DNA from 2 places in the Collinsella sp. OM06-18AC genome. Region 2 is predicted to be linked to the other one. Evidence: riboswitches for the same ligand, from Rfam matches in the RefSeq annotation. Region 2 holds a riboswitch; the other holds the start of a gene.

Region 1 (12,182 bases), on a different contig from region 2:
GTTCAATGCCGAGTTTGCCTATCACGAGGTTCCCATCGAGCGCGATCCCATCGACCTGGAGGCTTATCGTGCCTGCCCCATGCGGTTTACCTGCGTGTGCACCGATCTTAAGACGGGGCGGGCCGTCTACCATGACCTGCCTTACGGTGATGAGCATGATATCGAGTGGATCCGGGCGTCGTCGGCGATTCCCGTGGCAACACGACCCGTTGCCATTGAGGGGCACAAGTACCTGGATGGCGGCGTTGCCGATTCCATTCCCAGCGCATGGCTGTTTGCGCAGGGCTATGACCGCAACGTGGTGGTGCTGACGCAGCCGGCGGGCTTTGTAAAGCAGCCCAATAGCGTGATGCCTATGCTGCGTCGCGTGTATCGTCACTATCCGGAGTTTGTTGCGGCGCTTGAGCACCGGCACGAGGTATATAACGCCACGCTCGACGACCTGGCGCGTCGCGAGGCCGCTGGCGAGATCTTTGTGGTGCGGCCGAGCGAATCGGTGAAGGTGCCGTCGCTGTGCCGCGAGCCCGAGGAACTCGAACGCATCTATCAGATCGGCCGTCGCGATGCGGAGGCGACGCTGCCAGCGCTGGAAGCGTATCTGGCGGGGTAAGGGCTGCTACGGAAAGCGCATCCCGGAATATGCGCTCAGACTGGGATGCGGTTTCCGCGAGGGGGCGGTCGCGGAAACCGCATCCCAAAATTTGCGCTTGGAATGGGATGCGTTTTCCGCTGGCCCTCTATATGGAAAGCGCATCCCAGAATGGACGTCCAAACTGGGATGCGCTTTCCGCTGTTGAAGATATAGGGCTGCGGAGCAGCTGCTCGGCATGAGTCTATGCCTGCTGCCAGGTATCGACGAGCTCCTTGGCTGCGGCGTAGGGGTCGTCGGCACTGCAGACGGCGCTCACCACAAAGAAGCCGTCGACGCCGGTAGTCTTGAGCTGCGGCAGATCGGCCGTTTTGACGCCGCCGCCCACCACGATGGGCACGGGGCTTGCTGCATGGAGGGCAGCCAGGTCCTCAAAGCTCTTGGTGATGATGGAGCCGTCGGCCGCACGTCCGCAGTCGCGCTTGGTTTCGGTCTCGTGGAGCGGGCCTACGCCCAGGTAATCGACCAGGCTCATGTCGGCGGTCTTGACGTACTCGAGCATCTCCTCGCAGCGGGCGGAAAGGCCCACGATGGCATCGGGACCCAGCAGCTTGCGGCAGACCTCGACGGGGATATCGCTCTGGCCCACGTGCACGCCGTCGACGGCGATGCCCTGCTCGCGTGCGGCAAGTACGCAGTCAAGGCGGTCGTCGATCAGCAGCGCGACCTGCCCGGTTTTGCCGGCCTGGGCGATGGCCTGCGCGGCATCGCCCGTCAGTGCGATGATCTCGCGGGCGCTTGCCACCTTGGAACGCACTTGGATGCAGGTAAAGCCGGCGTCGAGCGCCTGAGCCACCACATCGCCCACGGGTCGCCCGAGGGTGTTTTCGGGGCCGAGTACCAGATAGGCAGAGATATCAAGGTTGTCGCGGATGCTCATCGTGCTTCCTCCTGCTTTTTGATCTGAGCTTCCATGCGCTCGAGTTTGCCGGTCATGGTATCGGTAAAACCGGGGCGAATATCGGCTTTGAGCACGACTTCGGTACGGATACCTTTGCTCGCCAACACAAAGGTTGCGTCGCGCACGACCTGCATGACCTCGTCCCAGTCGCCCTCGATCTCGGTGAACATCGAGGTGGTGCGGTTAGGAAGGCCACTCTCGCGAATGACGCGCACGACCTCGGCGACCTCGGCGGATAGCTCGTCACCGGTGCCGCACGGGGCGATGGCCACGGCGACCAGGGTGTTCATGCCGGCATTGGTTGCGGGCTCGGACATGCCTTATGCCTCCTCGAGCTCGAGTTGGTTGTCGGCAATGTCCCGGGCGGTTGCGCGGTAGAGCTCGTCGATAAAGGCGACCTTAAAGCTTGCCGGGGCATCGGCAACGGCGGCGGCACGCGTACCGGCAACGTTGTATACGGCGGTGCCGCAGATGGCCGCCGTAAACGGGTCGGTGGCGCAGGCGTACACGGCCAACACGCCGCCCTGCGAGCAACCGCAGCCGGTGATCTTGGACATGAGCGGGCTGCCGCCGTGGGACTTGGCCACGGTCGTGCCGTCGGTAATCAGGTCGACTTCGCCCGAGACCACTACGGCGCCGCCGGTGTAGCGGGCGAGCGCCGCGGCGGCATCGCGGGCGGCGTCAACCGTATCGGTGGTGTCGACGCCGCGCACGCGGCTCAGATCGGCCGCTTCGCCCTCAAGTCCCCATAGGCCGGCGAGCGCAATGATCTCGGAGGCGTTGCCGCGCACGATGGCGGGCTTGTACTGCTTGAGTTCGCCTACCAGCTGGGTGCGCAGGCTGCCGATGCCCAGGCCCACCGGATCGAGCACCCAGGGCTTGCCGGCGTCGTGTGCCGCCTTGGCCGCGCGGGGAATCGTCTGCTCGTAGATGGGGAAGAGCGTTCCCATGTTCAGATAGATGGCGCCGCCGCCGGCAACGAGCGCCTCGCCCTCGTCGGGCAGATAGACCATGGCGGCCGAACCGCCCACGGCGAGCTGCGCGTTGGCGACAAAGTCAATCGTCACCGTGTTGGTGATGGAGCCGGCCATGGGATTGGTGGCGCGAATCTTCTCCACGGCCTTGACCACATTTTGCTTAAGCTGTTCCGAATCGATCACTGCACATGCCTCCTTGGCATAGAAAAGGGGCGCTGTGCATAGACAGCGCCCCTAAAAAGGCGGCATGCTCCCTACGCCAGCATTAACTGACAGGTTCAAAGGATTGGGCCCTATGCCCTCTCAGCCTTGTGGTTTGCACCGCCGGCACTCCCGCATCGAATCTGTTGTTCCCTATACTAGCGCACCTGCCAATAAGGGACAGGTTTATTTTGGCAGGTAACAACTGGGGCTTTGCGTTTTCCCAGATAAAACCTGCCAATATAAACCTGTCTCTTTTTGGCAGGTCGGTACAATAGACGGGATTAAGAATGACCGAGGGGGCCTTATGATTAAACTTGTGCTGACCGATATGGACGATACGCTGATTCCAGCCGGGCATGACGGCGCCAGCGACTACGCCATCGAGGGCATTCATGCCATGCAGGCGGCGGGTCTGCACTTTGGCCCGGTTTCGGGTCGCCAGCCCTCCGCGATGGGCTGGATGTTCCGCAATCGCGCCGAGTGCTTCTCGACCGGCGCGTTCTGCAACGGCCAGGTCATGTTTGTGGACGGCGAGGTGGTAGCCTCGCATGCGACCGACAACGCCGCCCTGATGCGCTTGGCTGACTACTTGGAGCAAGAGACCGACGATACGTATCTGAAGGTCTACGGCCTGGGTGATGACTTTTGGGGCAACGATGCCTATTGTGTGACGAGCGACCCCGAGCGCGTGCGCCGCGCCATGGAGTCGGGCGGCAACGCATGGCTCAAGGGCGAAGAGGCCCCGTGCCGTCCTGTCGTCGATGACGCGTCGGTGTTCAAGGCGAATATCTGGAGTGCTCGTTCGCGTGAGGAGCTCGCGGAGCTACGCGAGCGCGTTGCCGCTGAGGTGCCGGAACTCTCGCTTGTGTTTCCCAACAATCGTGTGCGCCTGTTCGACATTCTTCCAGCAGGTTGGGACAAGGGTTGCGCTGCGCTGGAGCTGGCGCGCGCTTTGGACCTGACGTCCGACGAGGTGGCCGTATTTGGCGATTCCGATAACGACCTGCCCATGATCGGTGCCGTCCCCAACTCCGTTGCAGTCGCCAATGCCAACGAGGCCGTCACGGCTGCCGCGCGCTGGCATATCGGCGCTGCGGCAGACGATGCGGTTGCCGGGGCTCTGCATCAGATTGCCGCCTGCGCCGCGACGGGGGAGATGCCGTCGTTTATGCGTCAGATGAGCACGACGGGTTTCGACGTCACGAACGTCTAGGGAGAAAGCCATGAAGCTTCAGCAGCTCAGGTATGTCGTCAAAGTTGCCGAATGCGGCAGCATCACCGAGGCCTCGCGCCGGCTCTTTGTGTCGCAGCCTTCGATTACCGCGTCGATTCGCGATCTCGAAAACGAGATGGGTGTGCACATCTTTGAGCGCACCAACAAGGGCGTCATTGTGTCCGAGGAAGGCGAGACCTTCTTAGGCTACGCGCGCCAGGTGCTCGACCAGGCGGATCTGCTCGAAGGCAAGTACAAGGGCGAGTCCGAGCAGGTGCCGCACTTTAGTGTGAGCTGCCAGCATTATTCCTTTGCCGTTAACGCGTTTGTTGACGTGATCCGCGAGTTCGATGCCGCACGTTACGACTTCACCCTGCGCGAGGAGCAGACTCACGAGATTATCGAGGACGTCGCGCATATGAAAAGCGAACTGGGCATCCTGTACTTATCCGAGCATAACCGCGAGGTTATCGAGCGCATGCTGGCGGCCAACGAGCTCGTATTCGAGGGGCTTTTCTGCGCCACGCCGCATGTCTTCGTCTGTGCCGACCATCCGCTGGCGGCCCGCTCCAGCGTGACGCTCGAGGACTTGGAAGACTACCCGTTCCTGTCCTACGAGCAGGGCAGTTACAACTCGTTTTACTATTCCGAGGAGCTGACCTCGACGTTTGAGCGTCGCAAGAATATCCGCGTGCGCGACCGTGCGACGCTGTTCAATTTGGCCATGGGCCTCAACGGCTACACGGTATGCTCGGGCGTGATCAGCCACGAGCTCAACGGCCCCGGCATTATCTCGATTCCGCTCGATGTGGATGAGTACATGGAGATCGGCATCATCACGCGCAAGAACACGACGCTTACGCGCTACGGTCAAGCCTATATCGACGCGATCCGTCAGCATATCTAGACTGCTGCGTCCTGCACAGGTCAAATCTCTTCATGGCAGTCCCAACTGATATAGGAAGCATCTATATCAAACTGTTATAAACGTATATTTTACGATGGCTATATGAGCGCTCATACTCTGTCCCAGTAAAGCAACCAATGCAAAGGGAGATATCTATGAGCACTTCAATTCAACCGAACGCGCCGTTTCGCGCTGATATCGTCGGCAGCTTTCTTCGTCCGCAGGCCGTAAAGGATGCCCGCGCTGCCTATGCGGCAGGCGCGCTTGATGCCGAGGGGCTTAAGGCCGTCGAGGATGAGGCTATTCGCGACCTGGTGGACAAGCAAAAGGCCGCTGGCCTGCAGGTGATTACCGATGGCGAGTTTCGTCGCAGTTACTGGCACCTCGACTTTATGTGGGGGCTCAACGGCATTGAACGCCGCACCTCGCGTACGGGCTATATGTTCCACGACGAGGAGACCACGGCTGACACCGCCGTGGTGACCGGCCCCATCAGCGGCGAGAACCACCCCTTCGTCGAGCACTTTAAGTTTGTCAAGGCGCTCGAGGGGGATGGCCACGTTGCACGCCAGACCATTCCGGCGCCGATCCAGACGTTCTCGGAGGTTACGCTCGACCGCTGCGATGGCCAGCAGGAGAGCCTGCGCGCTGTCTATAAGACCGATGAGGAACTTGCCGACGCAATTGCAGCCGCTTATCGCACGGTGATCGCCGACCTGTACGCAGCGGGTTGCCGCAACATCCAGTTTGATGACTGCACCTGGGGCATCTATTGCGATACCGACTTTGTGTCCAAGACTGGCATGAGCCCGGTTGACCTGCAAAAGGTGAGCGAGCTGGGCGTGGCGCTCAACAACGCCGCCATCGAGGGCAAGCCCGACGACCTCGTCATTAACACGCACGTGTGCCGCGGCAACTACCACTCTACCTATGCTTTCGAGGGCGGCTATGACCCCATCGCGCCGTACCTGTTTGCACATGAGGATGTCGACGCATTCTACCTGGAGTTCGATACGCCGCGCGCCGGCGGTTTTGAGCCGCTCAGCTACGTTGCCCCGGGCAAGAAGGTCGTGCTGGGCTTGGTGACCACCAAGGCCGCAGAGCTCGAGGACGAGGACGTTATCGTTGAGCGCATCCGCGAAGCCGCAAAGTACGTGCCGCTCGAGAACCTGTATCTGTCTCCCCAGTGCGGCTTTGCCAGCTGCGAGATTGGCAACAAGCTGACCGAGGACGAGCAGTGGGCAAAGATCGCCCTGGTCAAACGCATCGCCGAGCGCATCTGGAAGTAGTGCTGCCGTTCGCAGGGGCGTCGTGGTCGGAGCGGCATGCATCGCGTACAATGGTTCGGATCGTATCGTTCGGGCAGGTAATCCGATATGCCCGGGCGCCCTTCCATTATGAAAGGACATCCATGTCCCAATCCTCGACGCCCGCCGTCGCCGATGCCATCTACGATGCGTCGTCGCTCGGTCGCCCGCGCATGTTCCTACTCGGTCTGCAGCATCTATTCGCGATGTTCGGTGCCACGGTGCTCGTACCCGTGCTCACCGGTCTCTCGGTGTCGGCGACCCTTTTGTTTGCCGGCCTGGGCACGCTGCTCTTCCACTTCCTATCGCGCGGCAAGGTGCCAGCGTTTTTGGGATCTTCGTTTGCCTTTATCGCGGGCTATGCCGCCATCGCGCCCAACGGCGAGGCCGAGCTTTTGCCCTACGCCTGCCTAGGTGTAGCCTGTGCCGGCCTGCTCTATCCGGTGCTGGCGGCCCTGTTTCGCGCGTTTGGTGCCAAGCGCGTTATGCGCTTCTTCCCGCCGGTAGTGACTGGCCCCATCGTCATTTCCATCGGCCTGATCTTGGCAAGCTCTGCCATCGCCAACTGCCAGACCAATTGGCTTGTTGCCGTTGTCGCTGTGGCGGTGATCGTCATCTGCAACATCTGGGGCCGTGGCATGGTCAAGATCGTGCCGATTCTGCTGGGCGTTGTGGTGAGCTATGCCGTTGCGACTGCGCTCGGCGAGGTTGATTTCTCGGGCGTTGCCGCCGCTCCGTGGGTCGGTCTGCCCATCGTGTGGGACAACACCGTGTTTGCACTCTTTGGGCCGCAGTTCGATAGCGGTCTTGCCATGACGGCCATCATCACCATTATGCCGCTGGCATTTGCGACCATGATCGAGCATGTCGGTGATATCTCGGCTATCGGCTCCACCTGCGAGCGTAACTACATCGCCGATCCTGGCCTGCATCGCACGCTGCTTGGCGACGGCCTGGCGACCATTCTCGCATCGCTCTTTGGCGCTCCGGCTAACACCACCTATGGCGAGAACACCGGTGTGCTTGCCCTAACGCGTGTGTTTGACCCGCGCGTGATTCGCATTGCCGCATGTTGTGCCATTGTGCTCTCGTTCTGCCCCAAGTTCGCGGCTGTCATTGCGGCCATGCCGGCGTGTGTAATCGGCGGTGTGTCGCTCGTGCTCTATGGCATGATCAGCGCCGTGGGCGTTCGCAACCTCATCGAGAACCAGGTCGATTTCCAAAATAACCGCAACGTGCTGGTGGCCGCCCTGGTGCTCGTGCTTTCGCTCGGCATTGCGTACAGCACCGCCGGCGCCATCGTGCTGGAATTGGGCGGCGTGACGATTTCGCTTTCCGGTCTTGCCGTGGGCTCGCTGGTGGGCATTGTGCTCAACGCCATCCTGCCGGGTAACGACTTTGAGTTTGATGTCTCCGAGCTTGAGGAGGCTGCTGAGTAGCAGCTGTGTTCAGCTAAAACAAGATATGGTGCCCATGCGTATATGCGCGTGGGCACCATTTTTAATGCGTCAGTATCCAGTGGATGCCGCGGGCCATGCGCAAGTCGGTCTGGGAAAAGTGATTGCCGGGGTTGAGCTCCAGCGTCGTGGGAATACCACGTTCGCCGAGCAGCTTTTCCATTGCGCGCGTGTCGTCGAGCACATGCCGCATCATGCGGTTGGGCGTCTTGGTCTCTTTTTTGCCGAGCGACAGATAGACGGCTTGCGGGCTGCCGGCAAAAGGGGCCGTGCTGGCACGGTCGACAAAGTCGGGAAACCATAGCGACCCCGATGCGCTCGCGGCGCGGTCAAAGGCGTCGGTTTGCCAGAGGGACCAGAGTGCGAAGAGGCCCGCGAGCGAGTAACCGGCAATGCCGCGCCAGGTGGGCGGCTGAGGAAGCGACGACTCGACCTGGGGGATTATCTGATTCAGCAGCTCATCAAGAAAATCGGCAGCTTGGCCGCCGAAAGGCTCGGCATCGCGTACGGTCCCGTCGCATGCCCAGGGGCTCAGCTCGCGATTCCAATCGAGCCCGCCAATGGTGACGAGGGCGAATGGCGGACAGTCGAGCTCTCGGCAGCGTTCATAAACCTCCGTGCCGTCGCCCATGACCACGGGAAGATAGATGACTGGTGCGCTTTCGGCATGCTGTGCATGAACGGTTATCTGCTTTTGATGCGCTTCCATGACGGGCTTCTCTCGGCGTTGTGATATCGACGGCCCCCATTGTCGCACGCCGGCTCATGCAGGTTGGGCTAGACCAAAGACAATCTCGTGCATACCCTGCGGACACATATGGAAAACGCCACCGCCGGAGGGGAGCTCGGCGGTGGCGTTGTTAAACGGTGCTGGGGCTCGGGGCCTTCGCGGGAGCTGCCATGTGCGCAGAGGCGTCTAAGAGCGCTTACGGCTCGCCATGGTGCCTGCGGCGATAGCGGCTGTTCCCGCAAGGACGGTTGCCACGATGGCCGCACCCGAGGTGTCGCCGGTTGCCGCGAGCACGCCGGTAGTCTTGGCTTTCGTGGTTGAAGCCGCAACGGCCTTGGTCGGCTTTGAGCCCTCAGGCTTGGGGTTTTGCTTGGTCTCGTCGGGCTTGGGGTCTTCCGGCTTGGCTACCTCGGGAGGTGCGATGGTCGTGCTTTTGGCGACTGCTTTGATATAGAGGGAGTCGACCGTGGCGTCGCCCGTGCCGATGGCTTGGCCTGCCTCGTAGATGCCGTCACGGAGCTTGTGATAGTCAATGACCTTGCCGCCTTCGGGCGTCTGGATGGCGGCGTTCTCAATCTTGATGGTGCCGATTGTCTTGCCGTCAGCGCTCATGGCACGGGCAAAGATTGCCGCTGTATATCCTTCGGCCGTTACCTTGCTGCGGGTGATCGAGATGACTGCGGGTGTGACGCCCTCGCTGGTCTGGGCGATGATGCCGATGTTCTCGCCTTGGGGTTCGCGCCTCGTCTCGCCATCTTGGTTTTCGCTGTAGGGGATGGGGCCGTCGCCGTTCTCGACATAGCGGGCTATGGCCTTGACAACGGAGTCGCTGATGTAGATGTGGCCACCCTTCTCGTTGGGTCGATCGTTTCTGGTGGAGAATGCAGCCGAAACCTCGCCTTCCGCAGACGCGTCCACGGTGGAGCCGTTCTTGACGACGATGTCGTCCTGGTAGGTGAAGAGGGCGATGGCGCCACCGTATCTGCCTTTACCTGCACGGACCGTCACGTTTGCATGATCGAGGGTGATGCCCTTGTGGGCATAGACGCCATATTCAACACCGTTTACGTTGAGGGAGGCGTTTGTGGCCGCGAGGCTGCCCTTGGCCTCGACGGCAGCGTCTTTCTCGGAGCTTGCCTTGACCTGGCTGCCGTCCGAGATGTTGATATTGCCGCCGCTCCAAAGGGCCTCACCATCAGCTGAGCTTGCCTCGACCGTCCCGCCACCCTTGATGGTGAGGTTCTTGTCGGTTCCAATACCCTTGTCCTCGGTAGCCCTGGCGGTGACGGCTCCGCTGTCGTCAATCGTGATATTGCCGTTTGCCCTGATGCCATCCGATGCACCCGTGGCGTTGACGTTGCCCGAACCTTTGATAGCGAGATCACCCCCGGCATTGATGGCATCAAACCCAGTGCTCGTGGCGTTGACGGATCCGGCTCCGTCGATGTTGATATTACCCGTGGAGAGGATAGCGTCCTCAGTAGATGTCACGCTGAGCGTGCTGCCCGCGTCGCCTTGGATATTGAGCTCGGCATTCTCGTTAGTGCCATGAGAAACGTTGATGCTTTCGATCCATTCGGCAGTGACGATGTTGGTTCCTGAGTAATTCACGTTGAGCTTGCCTGCGGCCTGGATCTCGCCGCCGTTATAGTTGTTGAGCTTCAAGTCGTCGGCGCCGTCCCACGACCAGGTACCGGCTTCGTCGCTCGCCGCGGTGTTGTACTTGTTGCCGCCGACCTTGACCCATTCCGCTGCGAGCGAGACGCTCGGCATGAGCAGCGAGCTCACCGTGAGCGCGCATACGGCTCCCACGACGATGCGGCGCGTCACGCGGCGCCAGCTGCCGTGCGCGAGTCTTATGCGACGGCGAACGTCGGGTTCGGCAACATGGGTTCCGGCGGTAGTGTCATTGCGTTTGGGGGTCGTGAACAAGGCTGCCATGGTTGCTCCCGTTCTCATAGGGCCTATACGACTAGATTCAGCGTATCTGCTGGATGTTGCCGGCGGTAGTGCCGTTTGGAGGGCAAAATGGCCAAAATGGGGGAGAAATAGGCCGCACGCCGGCGCAGGGATCGGCGCTAAAAGAAAAGCGCGGGGCCGCATGGCGACTCCGCGCTTTATTGTTCAGCTTTTGCAGCCTTGCCCTCACGCTACGAAGAAGTAGACGAGGAAGGCAAGGGCCGTGATCCACCCGTCCTGTGCGAAAAAGTGTTTACGAGCGTTTGCGACTCGCCAGGGCGCCTGTGACGATAGCGGCCGTTCCTACAAGGGCGGTCGCTATGATGGCCGCGCTCGAGGTGTCGCCGGTTGCGGCGAGGATGCCGGTGGTTTTGGCTCCCGCGGTTGCAGCCGCAACGGTCTTGGTCGTCTTCGTGCCCTCGGACTTGGAACCCTCGGGCTTGGTCTCGCCTGGCTTCTCCTCGGGTTTGATCTCCTCGGGAGGCACGATGACCGTGCTCTTGGCGACAGCTGCATCGTAGGGGGAGTCAATCGTGGCATCGCCCGTGCCGATGGTCTGCCCCGCCTCGTAGACGATGCCGTCGCTGAGCTCTTCCTTGTTGCGATAGTCAATGACTTTGCCGCCTGCAGGCGTCTGGATGATGGCGTCCTTGATTTCGATGGTGCCGATCGCCTTGCCGTCCGCGCTCATGGCAAGGGCGAAGATAGCCGCCGTGTCTCCCTCGGCCGTGACCTTGCTGCGGACGATCGAGATGGTCGCGGGCGTGATGCCCTTCTCGGTCTGCGCGAAGATGCCGATGTTCAGGCCCTCGGACTCAGGGATGATTTCGTCGTTTTGGTCTCCACTGTAGTGGTCGGGGCCGTCGCCGCCGGTCTCGGCATAGCGGGCTATGGCCTTGACAACGGAGTCGCTGATGTAGATATGGCCACCCGCTTCGTCGGAGTAGAAATTACTGGTGGAGATTGCAACCGAGAACCTGCCTTCTGCGAGCGCATCCACAGTCGAGCCGTTCTTGATGACGATGTCGTCCTCATCGGTGAAGAGTGCGCTGGCTTCCCCGCCATCTGAGCTTGCGCGGACCGTCACGGTCGCGCCATCGAGCGTGATGCCCTTGTAGACATAGATGCCATACCCAACGCCACTTGCGTTGAGGGAAGCGTTCGTGACCGTGAGGCTGTTTTTACCGTCGATGGCGGCGTCTTCCTCGGAGCTTGCCTTGACCTGGCTGCCACCCGAGATCTCGATGTTGCCGTCGGCCCAAATCGCATTGTCTTTGATAGAGCTTGCCTCTACCTTGCCGCCGCCCTTTATGATGAGGTTCTCGTTAGCATCGATACTCTGATCGTCGGTGGCCTTGGCGGTGACGGTTCCGCTGTTGTCGATCGTGATGTTGCCGTCGGCCCTGACGCCATCAGAATCGCCCGTGGCGTTAACGTTTCCCGAGCCCTTGATGGTGACATCGCCCCCGGCATCGATGGCATCGTGCTCGGTGCTCGTGGCGTTGACAGTGCCAGCGCCGTCGATGTTGATGTTGCCGACGGAAGTGATGGCGTCACGAGAAGAGGTCACGTTGAGCGTGCTGGACGCGTCGCCCTGAATATTAAGCTCGGCGTTCTCGTTCGCGCCATCCTTAACCTTGATGCCGCGGCCGTTGTCGTTAGTGACGGTGTTGTTGCCCTCGTAGCTCACGTTGAGCTTGCCCGCTGCCTCGATCGCGCCGCCGTTATAGCCGTTGAGCTTCATGTCGTCGGCACCGTCCCATGACCAGGTGCCGGCGGCGTCGCCCGCCGCAGTGCCGGCGTTGTACTGGGCGCCGCCGACGTTGACCCACTCCGCCGCGAGCGAGACGCTCGGCATGAGCAGCGAGCTTACCGTAA
Region 2 (12,182 bases):
GCTGGTCTTTGGCTCGTTTATTTTAACCATCGTCGGCATGGTCATGATGTCGGCTGCTGCCAGCAAACAGTCCGTGGGCCTGTCACTCGTGGGCTACGTGGTCTTTGCGAGCACCTTTGGCCTGACGGCGTCGTTTGGTCTTGCCAACTACGACCTGCCTACCATTAACACCGCCTTTATCGCCACGGCCGCCATCACCTTTGTCTTTGGTGCGCTGGGCGTGACCTTCCCCAAGTTCTTCCAGCGTGTGTATGGCATTGGTTTTGGCATCCTGCTTGCCACGATTCTGGTCGAGATCGTGCTGATGTTCATGGGCGTTTCGCAGTCCATCACCGACCTGATCGTGATCGTGGTGTTCGCCGGCTTCATCGGCTACGACACCTATGTGGCAACGACGGTGCCGCCCACGCTGCCCAACGCCGTGCTCATGGCATCCAACCTGTTCGTGGACATCATCAACGTGTTCCTGCGCATTCTGAACATCCTCGGCCGTCGCGATTAAAGCGCGGCATTGCGATGCTTCCTGCCGGACACGGTAAAACGATGCGAAAGGCGGTCCTTCGGGGCCGTCTTTTTTGTGCGCGGCGGGGTATCATGGATGGGAAAAGCCGATAGCGGCAGCGACAGGAAAGGTGGCCACGTATGGCAGACGTCGACAACAGGAACCGTAACCGCAGGTCCAACCGAGCGGGTCAGCCCAATCCCAAGCGCGAGGCCCGTGCCAAGGCCGCCGAGCGTCACGTGGCAACTGTGTCCGAAGCGTGCGCCAAGGATATCGAGCGTTCGCTTGCCGGTGTTCGCGAGTTTGACGGTATGCCTGCCGGCTTTGTCGCGGCGATGAAGGCCAAGGTTCAGAGTGCTGTGGCCCCCGAAGAGCAGGTCGCCGAGGACGTCGAGAACGCGGAGACTGCCGAGGTCGAGGCGGCGCCCGAGACCGAGGCGGCGCCCGAGCCCGTCGAGGAGCCTGCCGAGGAAATCGCCGAAGCTGAGTCCGCGCCTGCTGAGGAGCCCGCTCCGGTCCTGCCCGAGGTCACTGTGCTTGATGCCTCCGCCACGCAGGCAATCCTCGATAACGGTCGCGGCTATGCGCAGTTCTGCGACATGGCCGTGCTCGCCTTTGCCTCGTTTACCAATCCGGGCGGTGGATATATTCAGGGTTATCTGGGCCAGGAGGCCACGCTGTGCGCCGATTCGTATCTGTACAACGTTCTCGATAGGCAGCGTAAGTGGTACGGCGAGAACCGTCGCCGCAACATCAACTGCGAGCTCTATCGTAACCGTGCCCTAGTGGTGCCTGCGGTGCGCTTCGACCGCAACCACGTGCATGCATACGCCGACGTGATCGTGGCCGCCGCGCCCAACGTTAAGCGCGCCCGCCAGGAGTATCGCGTGAGCGACGATGCTCTGCTGGATGCCCTGCGCGACCGCATTCGCTTTGTGCTCGCCATCTGCGACGAGTTGGGTCGCGAGAAGCTCGTGCTGGGCGCATGGGGCTGCGACAACAACGGCTTTGATGCCGAGGCCGTGGCCGAGCTCTTCCGCAAGGAGCTCGCATCGGGCGACTTCAAGGTCAAGCAGGTCTTCTTTGCCGTGCCCTCTACGCGCTGGGACGAGGACTTCGCCAAATTCGAGCACGTGCTGGCAAACTTCCCCGAGCGAAACGAGGAGTCCTATGCTCAGGTTGCCGCCCGCGCCGCAGCCGCCCGTGCCGCCGAGCAGGCTCAGACCGCTGCCGAGGATGACGAGGATGACGACGACTGGCGCAAGTACCTGTAAACGGTGCTCGTGATGCGATATACCGAGCCGACGGGAGAGGCTGCTCCTGTCGGCTTTATATTGAGTGGGGAGCTTACGATGAAAAACGTTCTGTGCTTTGGTGACAGCAACACCTATGGTTACGATCCGGCGGGCATGCGCGACGGTACCGCGGTGCGCTATGCGCAGGATGTGCGCTGGTGTGGCGTGGTCCAACGTGACTTAGGCGAGGGCTGGCATGTAATTGAAGAAGGCCTCAACGGCCGCACGACGGTACGCGACGACATGTGCCATCTGGACACTAACCTCAACGGCATTCGCGCGCTTCCGATGCTGCTCGAGGCTCATAAGCCGCTGGACGCCATTGTGATCATGCTGGGCACCAACGACTGTAAGACGGTCTTTAACGTGACAGCTTCCGATATCGCCCGTGGCGCCATGGCGCTGATTCGCGCCGTCCGCGCGTTTCCGTGGACCGACGCTGCGCCTTGCCCGCGCATCCTGCTGATGGCTCCTATCAAGATCAAGCCGCAGATCGCCGATGTATATATGACCGATTTTGACGAGCGTTCCGTCGAGGCATCTGAACATTTTGGCGAGTACTATGCGCACGTGGCCGAGCAGTTTGGCTGCGACTTTTTGAATGCCGCCGAGTTTGCCGAGCCGGGCGATATCGACTATCTGCATATGATGCCCGAAAGCCACGAGAGCTTGGGACATGCCGTGGCAGCCAAGCTCCAAGAGATGCTCGGTGAGTAGCGCGACCCCAAGCCGCCGCAAAGGGGGCAGGCACCTTTGTGGTGGTTTTGCCCGGGTAAACGAACGGATTGGCTGCCATATGGGCATGGACGAGCTCATCGACCTCTTTGCCGAGGGCGATGAGCTCGTCTCCAATACCGCTTTTGAGGATTTGGATCTTGCCTGCGACGTGGCGAACGGCGCGACCTTCGATGGCGTCGTGTTCCGATCTTGCGAGTTCGATAGCGTTGACTGGAGCGGCTCGACGTTTCGCGACGTGGTGTTTCGCGGTTGCCGCTTTATCCGCTGCAACATGGAAGGCTGCTGGCTCAACCGCTGCGACTTCGTTGACTGCTCGGCGCCGGGGCTCAACTTGCTCAGGGCGCGTCTGTCGAGCGTGTCGTTTACATCGTGCGATTTGAGCTATGCGAACCTTTCGGAGGGACGCATTGGCCCCATGGCTGCGCATGACACGCGTTTGACCGAGGCCGCGTTTCAGGGTACCAAGCTGGGTCAGATACGCCTGGATGGCTGTGACCTGACGCGTATGGATGTGTTTAAGACGTCGCTTTCCGGCGTGGATGTATCGCGTTGTACATTCGCGGCGCCCGTTGTTTCGGGCGATTACCATGAGTTGCGTGGCTTGATGGTCAATGCCGAGCAGGCGCTGGCACTCTCGGGTTTGTTGGGAATTCAACTCGCCGACGAATAGGCGCTCTGGTCCTTTGCTCGACCGCTATCTAAAATCAAACCGTCGCAACATTTAATGATTTTTCGCGTTTGCACGATTTTCATCGAATGTTGCGACGGTTTTTGGTGCAAGGTAGCCTGTCTCTTTTTGGCAGGTTACTGGCTATTTAGTACTGCCACATGTGGTTGACAGGGCCGGAGCCTTTGCCCATGTCAAAGCCGGCGGCGAGAGCGCCCGTTAGGTAGGCCTTGCCGGCATTGACGGCGTCGGCGAGATCCATGCCCTGTGCCAGCGCGCAGGCGATAGCGGACGAGAGCGTGCAGCCGGTACCATGCGTGTTGCCGGTCTCGATGCGCTTGTGGCGGAACCACGTGGTGAGCGGATCGCCCAGGTGGTTGCCCTCGTCATCGAGCGGTGCGGGCTCGGCTAGCACATCGTTGGCCTCGTTGACAAGATGCCCACCCTTAACGAGGGATGCGCAACCAAAGCGGCGGGTGAGGAGCATGGCGGCGTTTTGCTGCGTGCGCTCGGAATCGACCTCGTAGTCGAGCAGCGCCATGGCCTCGGGAATGTTGGGCGTGATGACGGTTGCTAGTGGGAACAGGCGGCGGGTGAGCGCCTCGGCGGCATCTTCGGCAATCAGCCGTGCGCCCGAGGTGGCTACCATGACGGGGTCGACGACGATATTCTGCGCATCCCAGGCGCTCAAGCGCTCGGCGATAACCTCGATAATCTCGGCAGAGGAGACCATGCCGATTTTGACGGCGTTGGGGCGGATATCGTCAAAGACGGCATCGATCTGCGCCGCGACAATATCGGGGGAGATGTCCTGCACGGCGGTGACGCCCAGGGTGTTCTGTGCGGTGATGGCCGTGATGGCCGTCTCGGCATACAGACGGTGCGCCGTGATAGTCTTGATATCGGCCTGAATGCCGGCGCCGCCGCTGGAATCGGATCCTGCGATGGACAGGACGGCAGGTACCTTGCTGCGATCCATGTTCGCTCCCTTGTTCGGTCGGATTCAAATGGGTCTTCAATCCGCATTATAAAGATGCCCGGGCCGGCTGTATGCCGATCCCGGGCGGGCGGTGCAATCTTAACGCAAATAAAAACAAATGTTCACATGTCAACAATTGACGAACGCCTCAGTGCTGCCAAAAGCGATTGTGGCGACGCGTTAGTCCTCCATGCCGAGATCGATCGTCGTACCCTCGAACACCTTGTTGACAGTGCGGACGGCGCACATCTTGCCGCACATGGTGCAGGTGCCCTCGGTGGCGGCGGGGGATTCCTCGTAGCGCTTCTTGCCGGTGACCGGGTCGAGGGCGCACTTCCACATGGCGTCCCAGTCGAGTTTGCGGCGTGCCTGGCCCATCTTGTCGTCCATGTCACGGGCGTGCGGTACCTTCTTGGCGATGTCGGCGGCGTGTGCGGCAATCTTGGTGGCCATGAGGCCATCAAGCACGTCCTGGGCGTTAGGCAGGCATAGGTGCTCTGCCGGTGTCACGTAGCACAGGAAGTCGGCGCCGGAACTGGCGGAGATGGCGCCACCGATGGCGGCGGTGATGTGGTCGTAGCCCACGCCGATATCGGTCACCAGCGGCCCCAGCACATAGAACGGGGCGTTGTGGCACAGGCGCTTCTGCAGCTTCATGTTGGCGGAGATCTCGTCGAGCGCCATGTGACCCGGGCCCTCGACCATGACCTGGACGCCGGCGGCCCAAGCGCGCTTGCACAGCTTGCCCAGCTCGATCATCTCAGCGGTCTCGGTGGCATCGTTGGAGTCGTAGAGGCAGCCCGGGCGGCAGGAGTCGCCGAGCGAAATCGTCACGTCGTACTCGTGGCAAATCTCGAGCAGCTCGTCAAAGTACTCGTAGAAGGGGTTTTCGTTGCCGGTGACCTCCATCCAGCCAAACAGCAGCGAGCCGCCGCGACTGACGATGTTCATCAGGCGGCCGGTCTCCTTAAAGGTCTTGGTGACCGACTTGTTGATGCCGCAGTGGATGGTCATAAAGTCCACGCCATCCTCGGCGTGCGCGCGCACGACCTCGAACAGGTCGTCCTTGGTCAGCTTGACCAGCGGCTTTTCCATGTAGCCGATGGCGTCGTACATGGGGACGGTGCCCACCATGAGCGGCGTCTCGTCGATGAGCTGCTGGCGGAACTGGCGCGTTTTGCCCGAGTTGGAAAGGTCCATGATGGCGTCGGCGCCAAAGTCCTCGGCGATCTTGACCTTCTTCCATTCCTCGGCGGCATCGGCCTTGTCGCCCGAGATGCCCAGGTTGACGTTGACCTTGGTGGACAGGCCCTCGCCGACACCAAAGGCGCGCATGCCCTTTTTGATATGCACGATGTTGGCGGGAATGGCGATGCGGCCGTCGGCCACGCGCTCGCGGATGTACTCGGGGTCGCGATGCTCGCGCTCGGCGACTTCCTTCATCTGCGGCGTGATCTGCCCGGCGCGGGCGAAGTCGATTTGCGTGACGAGCTTGGGCTCGGTCTGTGTGCTCATTGGCACGGCTCCCTTCGTTGGCATTACCCATATCAGGTTTGCGGGTCAGGGCGGGCGCGCCCAGTCTCAGCCTGCCGTCTTGTCCTGCAAGCTCCCCGTTTATGTAATGGGCTCAAGTATAGCTCGAATGGGTACGATTGGCCTAACGAGCGTGCCTGTGGGGAGGCGAACATGGAAGACAAGCATCTATATCGAGAGACGCAATGGGATGTATCGGCCGAGGAAAGCCGTGCGCACCATGGCCTTGTCGCGATTGGTTTTGCGGTGCTTGCCGTGCTGGTGATTGCCGTTTGTATCTGGACGTTTGGTGGTCGCGGCGGCGCTGCATGGGAGTTCGAGGCTGATGATAGCCTACCGATAATGACGGTGAAGGTCGCGGGTGGCAATACCGTTGCCGCGCCGGGCGACTATTGGTATCCGCGCGATGGATTTGTCCAGCTGCAGCTGAGCGGCGGTTCCATTCCTGGTGAAGAGATCGAGCGCGTGACCTTCGATGCGTCGCTTAAGACGCTGTCGGTCGAGCTCAAAGATCAAGGGGATGTGCCCACGACGATGGATATCGCGCTGACTGAATGGCGCTTGGAGCCCCCATCGGGTGTTGCGGTGTCCGAGGTAGAGCACGTTAAGATTACCTACCAAGATGGCTCGACAAACGAAGTTGCCAAAGCCGACGGCTTGGCGGAATAGACGCCGTGCCTAGGCAGCACATTCAAAAGTAGCGGTGGTCCTACAAGGTCTGTTCGTTCAGGAAGACCAAAGTGTTCTTATTTGAAAGCTCGGGAAAGTGACGATAACCAACATCAAACGCGGTGAGCCCGCTTACATCCTCGAGCTTGTTTTCTGCCATCCAGCGCACCATGGAACCACGTGCCTTTTTGCTGGCGGTCGAGCGCTGGATGGGCTTGCCGTTGCGGATGCCTTCGCCAAAGAGGCACGTGACGACCGTGGCGTCGGTGGTGAGGCGGGGCAGAACGGCTTTGGCGTATTCCGCACTCGCGAGGTTGACGATCGTAGCGTTGGAGCCCGCCGGAGCGATGGCCCGTGCGAGCTTGTCGCCCCAAAACGCATAGAGGTCTCGGGCATCGTCGACGGCAAGCTTCGCGCCCATCTCCAGCCGATACGGTTCAACGGCATGAAAGGGGCGTACGCATCCGTAAAGGCCCGAGAGGATCCACAGATGGTCTTGCAGCCATGCGAGCTGCGCGGAATCCATCACCTCGGGCGCCATGCTCTGGTATTGAATGCCGTGATAGGACATGACGGCAGGGGAGAGGTGACGGGCGAGTGCGGGATTGTCGAGATCGCCGTTTTTCAGGATGGGCCCAAACTCATGCAGGGTGTTGAGGCAAGGCCCCAGCAGTTTGTCACTCACGTTCCAGAGCGCCTGCAGACCTCCGCTGCCTTCATTCCGCTCGATATCTAGCAGTGCGCGGTGGAGGCGAGCCGTCTCGTGCGCAAAAGGTGGAATGCCCAGGACTTCAAAAGCATCTTGGGCCGCGCGCATCTGCTTGGCGGGCGAAATGATGACCTGCGGCATGGACTCTCCTTTGCAAAAAAGAAAGTTGCGGTGAAATACGGCCCGTTTGGGCCGTTTATGGGCCAGTTTAGTCCGTATTTCACCGCAACGGATGAAGGGTCGGTTAGGCGCGCTCGATGAAGGCCTTGTAGCCGCGATAGGCCTCGTAGATATCGGCCTTGTTGGCGACCTCCCACAGGGCGTGCATGGACAGGACGGCAACGCCGGAGTCGATGACGTTCATGCCATACTCGGCCATGATGTAGGCGATGGTGCCGCCGCCACCCGCGTTGACGCGGCCGAGCTCGCAGGTCTGGAAGTCCACGCCTGCCTCGTCCATGATGTCGCGGATGAGGGCCACATACTCGGCGTCGGCGTCGTTGGAGCCGCCCTTGCCACGGCTGCCCGTGTATTTGTTAAAGCACAGGCCGCGACCCATAAAGGCGGCGTTCTTGGTCTCGAACTTGCCGGCGTAGCCCGGGTCAAAGCCGGCGGACACGTCAGAGGAGAGCATGCGGCTGCGGGCGAGTGCGCGGCGCAGGGCCAGCGGGCTGCTCTCGCCGGCGAGCGTCATGATCTCGGCGACGGTGTTCTCGAAGAAACGGCTCGTCATGCCGGTGGCGCCCACGGAGCCGATCTCCTCCTTGTCGACGATGAGCGTGATACTCGTACGCTCGACGTCTGCCACGTTGATCTGGGCGAGCATGGAGGGGTAAGCGCAGACGCGGTCGTCGTGGCCATAGCCCAAGATCATGGAGCGGTCGAGACCCATGTCGCGGGCGGGGCCGGCGGGCACGACCTCGATCTCGGCAGAGAGGAAGTCCTCCTCCTCGACGTCGTACTGTTCCTTGAGGATGTCCAGGAACATCTGTTTGACGGGCTCCTTGGGGGCGTCCTTGTCGTCCTCGTCAAACTTGACGGGGCGGCCGCCCACGATCACGTCGAGGATCTCGGCGTCGACGGCGTCCTTGGCGGGCTTGGACATCTGCTCGCTCGAGAGGTGGATCAGCAGGTCGGAGATGGTAAAGACCGGGTCGTCCGCCTTGTCGCCGATGTTGATGTCGACGGTGGTGCCGTCCTTTTTGCAGATGACGCCCACAAGCGCGAGCGGGGAGGCTACCCAGTGGTAGCTCTTGACGCCGCCGTAGTAGTGCGTGTCGAGGTAGGCCATGTCGCCGGCCTCGAAGGCGGGATTCTGCTTGAGGTCCAGGCGCGGCGAGTCCACGTGGGCACCCAGGATGTTAAAGCCCTGCTCGAGCGGGGCGGTACCCAGGTTGACGAGCATGAGGTCTTTGCCGTGGTTGGCGGCGTACACCTTGTCGCCGGCCTTGAGCGCGCGGCCCTCGGCGATCACGGTCTCCAGGTTGACGTAGCCCGCCTCCTCGGCCATCTTGATACCGGTCTTGACGCACAGACGCTCGGTCTTATTCTCGCTCAAAAACTGCTTATAGCCGCGGCAAAGCTCCTCGAGCTCCTCGACTTGCTGTGGCGTGTACTTTTTCCATGCGCAGGGACGCTCCATGACGCAGGCTCCTTTCGGATCGATCGTGCTGGTTGATGTACCGTGAGCCATCGTATCACGCGCGGGCTCACGGTGGCGGGGGAGCTTGATGTGCGGTGGCCGCGGGGCAGGGAGCGTGTAAACTGGTGTGAGCAAACCGTGCCCAGCCCAAAGCGAGGTATTCAATATGTCTGACAAGCGCCGCACTTTTGCCGTTATCGACGGCAACTCGCTCATGCACCGCGCCTTCCACGCCGTGCCGCCGACCATGAACGCGCCGGACGGTCGCCCCACCAACGCGATCTTTGGCTTTCTGAACATGTTTCTTAAGATGATCGATGCCTTTAACCCCGACGGTGTGGTCGTGGCGTTTGACAAGGGCAAACCGCGCGTGCGCATGGAGATGCTGCCGCAGTATAAGGCGCAACGCCCGCCCATGGACCCCGACTTGCACGCGCAGTTCCCCATGATTAAGGAGCTGCTCGCCGCGCTCAACGTGCCGATTTTGCAGTCCGAGGGCTGGGAAGGCGACGATATCCTGGGCACCATGGCGCGCCTGGGCGAGGAGGCCGGCTGCGACATGCTGCTGGTGACCGGCGACCGCGACATGTATCAGCTCGTGACCGAGCACGTCAACGTGGTCTCGACCCGCAAAGGCCTGTCCGACGTGGCGATTATGACGCCCGAGAGCGTGGACGACCTGTATCACGGCATTACACCGGCGCTCGTGCCCGATTTTTACGGCCTGAAGGGCGATACGTCCGACAACATTCCCGGCGTACCGGGCATCGGCCCCAAAAAGGCGAGTGCGCTCATCGCGCAGTACGGCAGCCTTGACGAGGTCATCGCGCATGCTGACGAGGTCAAGGGCAAGATGGGAGAAAACCTGCGCGCACACATCGACGACGCGCTGCTGAGCCGTAAGGTGGCGACCATCCGCACCGATGCACCCGTTGAGCTCGATTTTGAGGCGACGTCCTTCCCGGCGTTTTCCGCCGATGAGGTTTCCGCGGCGCTGGGCACGCTTGGTATCACCGCCATGCAGAACCGTTTCTTGGCGCTGATCGGCGGCGAGGGCGGGGCAGCTGCCAGCACGTTTGAGATTCCCGCCGTTTTGCGCGCAGCCGCCGGCGATGCTGGCGCGCTTGGTGCCGTTGCGGCTGAGGTCTCCCGCGTGATTGATGCCGGCGAGTGGGTCGCCGCCGTGGTGGACGATGACAAGGAAGAGGGCGCGCTCTTTGGGCTGACGCGCACGCTGTGGTTGGCGACGTCCAAGGGCCTGTTTGCGCTCGAGGAGGGCGACAGCGGTGCGGCGGCTGAGGTTGAGGGCTTCAACTTCGCCCACGGCGTGATTGCCGGCGTGCTCGCGCGTCTGTTTATGGAAGGCCGTGTGGCGAGCCCGGATATGAAGGCGCTTTTGCATGAGCTTTCGCCCATCGATTCTTCTGAGCTCGAGCTCATGGATCCGCTGGCAGTCGATTCCACGCGCATCTTCGATACCGTTGTTGCCGCCTACCTGTTGGATTCCGACCGCTCCGAGTTTGACGAGGTGTATCTGGCCGATACATATCTGCAGATGGCGCTGCCTGCGGCGCGCGGCGCAGAGGGTGCTGGCGAGGACGCTCCTGCGCCCGCCGCTCGCACGGCGGCCTTGACGCTGGCGCTGGTTGCACCGCTGCGTGACCGCATGGCCCGCGAGAACGCCGCCAACGTGTTCGATGGGATCGAGATGCCGCTCGTGCCGGTGCTTGCCAAGATGGAGCGCGCGGGCATGCTCGTGGACCCCGACCGCCTGCACAGTCTGTCCGAGGGCCTGGCGACCCAGATTGCCGATGTCGAGCGCAGCATTCGCGACCTGGCCGGCGACGAGACCTTTAACATCGGCAGCCCCATGCAACTCTCGCACGTGCTGTTTGATGTTATGGGACTTCCGACCAAGGGCCTCAAAAAGACCAAGCGCGGCTACTATTCGACCAACGCCAAGGTGCTGAGCGACCTTGCCCGCGACCACGAGATCGTGCGCCTGATTTTGGACTGGCGTGAGAAGTCCAAGATTAAGTCGACCTATCTGGACACGCTGGGCCCGCTGCGCCGTGGTGACGGGCGTGTGCACACCACGTACAACCAGACCATCACCGCGACGGGGCGTTTGTCTTCGAGCGACCCCAATCTGCAAAACATTCCGACGCGCTCGGAGCTGGGGCGTACCGTCAAGACGGCGTTCTCGGCGGGCGAGGGCAGCGTCTTTTTGGCGGTGGACTACTCGCAGATCGAGCTGCGCCTGCTCGCGCATCTTTCGGGTGACGAGCACCTGGTGCGCGCCTTCAACGAGGGCGAGGACTTCCATGCCGAGACGGCCGCGCGCGTATTTGGCGTGCCGGTGTCCGAGGTGACACCCGACCTGCGTAGCCGCGCCAAGGCCGTGAACTTTGGCATCGTGTACGGCCAGCAGGCCTATGGACTGTCGCAGTCGCTGCACATCTCGATGGCCGAGGCGCGCGATATGATCGATCGCTACTACGAGGCCTACCCGGGCGTGCGCACGTTCCTCGACAATGTGGTGGCGCGAGCCAAGCAGACGGGCTATGCCGAGACCATGTATGGCCGCAGACGCCATATTCCCGAGCTCAAGGCCAAAAACCCACAGCTCCGCGGCTTTGGTGAGCGTACGGCCATGAACCACCCCATGCAGGGCACCGCCGCCGACATCATCAAGATCGCCATGGCCCGCGTAAGCCGTCGCTTGGAAGAAGGCTTTGCCGCCCACATGATCCTGCAGGTACACGACGAACTGGACTTTGAGTGCCCCGTCGACGAAGTCGAGCGCCTCACCGCCATGGTCCGCGACGTCATGGAACACGTAGTAGACCTCCGCGTACCGTTGATCGCCGAAGCCAGCACCGGCATAACCTGGGCCGACGCGAAATAGGGAAGCACTCCGTAAGGCAAGCTCGCCCAAGACGCAAGCCCCCACATACTTAAGATTTGGGACAAACACTACTGATTAATTTGTCCCACAGTAACCAAAACAGATGGGAGCCCCTCCCAACAAGGAGCTCCCCTCTGCTCAAATCATTTCAGCTAAGTATCTAGACACTCAAGACGCCATCTTGGCGCCCGGCCGGGTCCGACGAGCCCCGTTAACGAGCCGCCAAGATGGCGTCGATGAGCGTCAGTACGCCCCCGTCGTTGTTGCTCGGAATGCGCCATTTGGCATGCGCGTTCATGTGCTCCTCGGCATTGTCCACGATAAAGCTATGCCCGACGCGCTCCAGCATGGGGATGTCGTTGTACGTATCGCCCACGGCAGCGGCGTCGGCGATATCGATGCCCAGGCGCTCGCAGAGATGTGCTACGCCCGACCCCTTGTCGACGCCCAGGTTCATGAAGTCGATCCACTCGCGCCCGGCGTTCGTGACGTAGAGCTTGTCCGAGAACTCGGGGCTGTAGTCCTCGCGAAACGCTGGCT

What was found. Region 2 has a riboswitch for thiamine pyrophosphate ahead of thiC (phosphomethylpyrimidine synthase ThiC). Riboswitches for the same ligand answer to the same signal wherever they lie in the genome.
Region 1: it holds a riboswitch for thiamine pyrophosphate, as region 2 does, so the genes downstream of both, thiM (hydroxyethylthiazole kinase) here and thiC (phosphomethylpyrimidine synthase ThiC) in region 2, are expected to answer to the same signal.

The regions. Positions count from the first base shown of each region.
Region 1 is NZ_QSTX01000007.1:16,966-29,147, reverse strand. It holds gene DXB86_RS05690 (patatin family protein) at 1-610, shown strand, start outside; gene DXB86_RS05685 (thiamine phosphate synthase) at 834-1,529, opposite strand; gene DXB86_RS05680 (thiamine-binding protein) at 1,526-1,867, opposite strand; gene thiM (hydroxyethylthiazole kinase) at 1,871-2,710, opposite strand; TPP riboswitch at 2,762-2,872, opposite strand; gene DXB86_RS05670 (HAD-IIB family hydrolase) at 3,036-3,944, shown strand; gene DXB86_RS05665 (LysR family transcriptional regulator) at 3,955-4,851, shown strand; gene DXB86_RS05660 (5-methyltetrahydropteroyltriglutamate--homocysteine S-methyltransferase) at 5,007-6,140, shown strand; gene DXB86_RS05655 (uracil-xanthine permease family protein) at 6,263-7,597, shown strand; gene DXB86_RS05650 (alpha/beta hydrolase) at 7,659-8,324, opposite strand; gene DXB86_RS05645 (hypothetical protein) at 8,532-10,286, opposite strand; gene DXB86_RS05640 (carbohydrate-binding domain-containing protein) at 10,558-12,182, opposite strand, start outside.
Region 2 is NZ_QSTX01000006.1:35,897-48,078, forward strand. It holds gene DXB86_RS05180 (Bax inhibitor-1 family protein) at 1-502, shown strand, start outside; gene DXB86_RS05185 (TIGR02452 family protein) at 643-1,776, shown strand; gene DXB86_RS05190 (SGNH/GDSL hydrolase family protein) at 1,855-2,514, shown strand; gene DXB86_RS05195 (pentapeptide repeat-containing protein) at 2,594-3,205, shown strand; gene thiD (bifunctional hydroxymethylpyrimidine kinase/phosphomethylpyrimidine kinase) at 3,351-4,181, opposite strand; gene thiC (phosphomethylpyrimidine synthase ThiC) at 4,362-5,696, opposite strand; TPP riboswitch at 5,689-5,804, opposite strand; gene DXB86_RS05210 (hypothetical protein) at 5,868-6,383, shown strand; gene DXB86_RS05215 (YaaA family protein) at 6,424-7,233, opposite strand; gene DXB86_RS05220 (aminopeptidase) at 7,337-8,734, opposite strand; gene polA (DNA polymerase I) at 8,901-11,642, shown strand; gene DXB86_RS05230 (Cof-type HAD-IIB family hydrolase) at 11,854-12,182, opposite strand, start outside.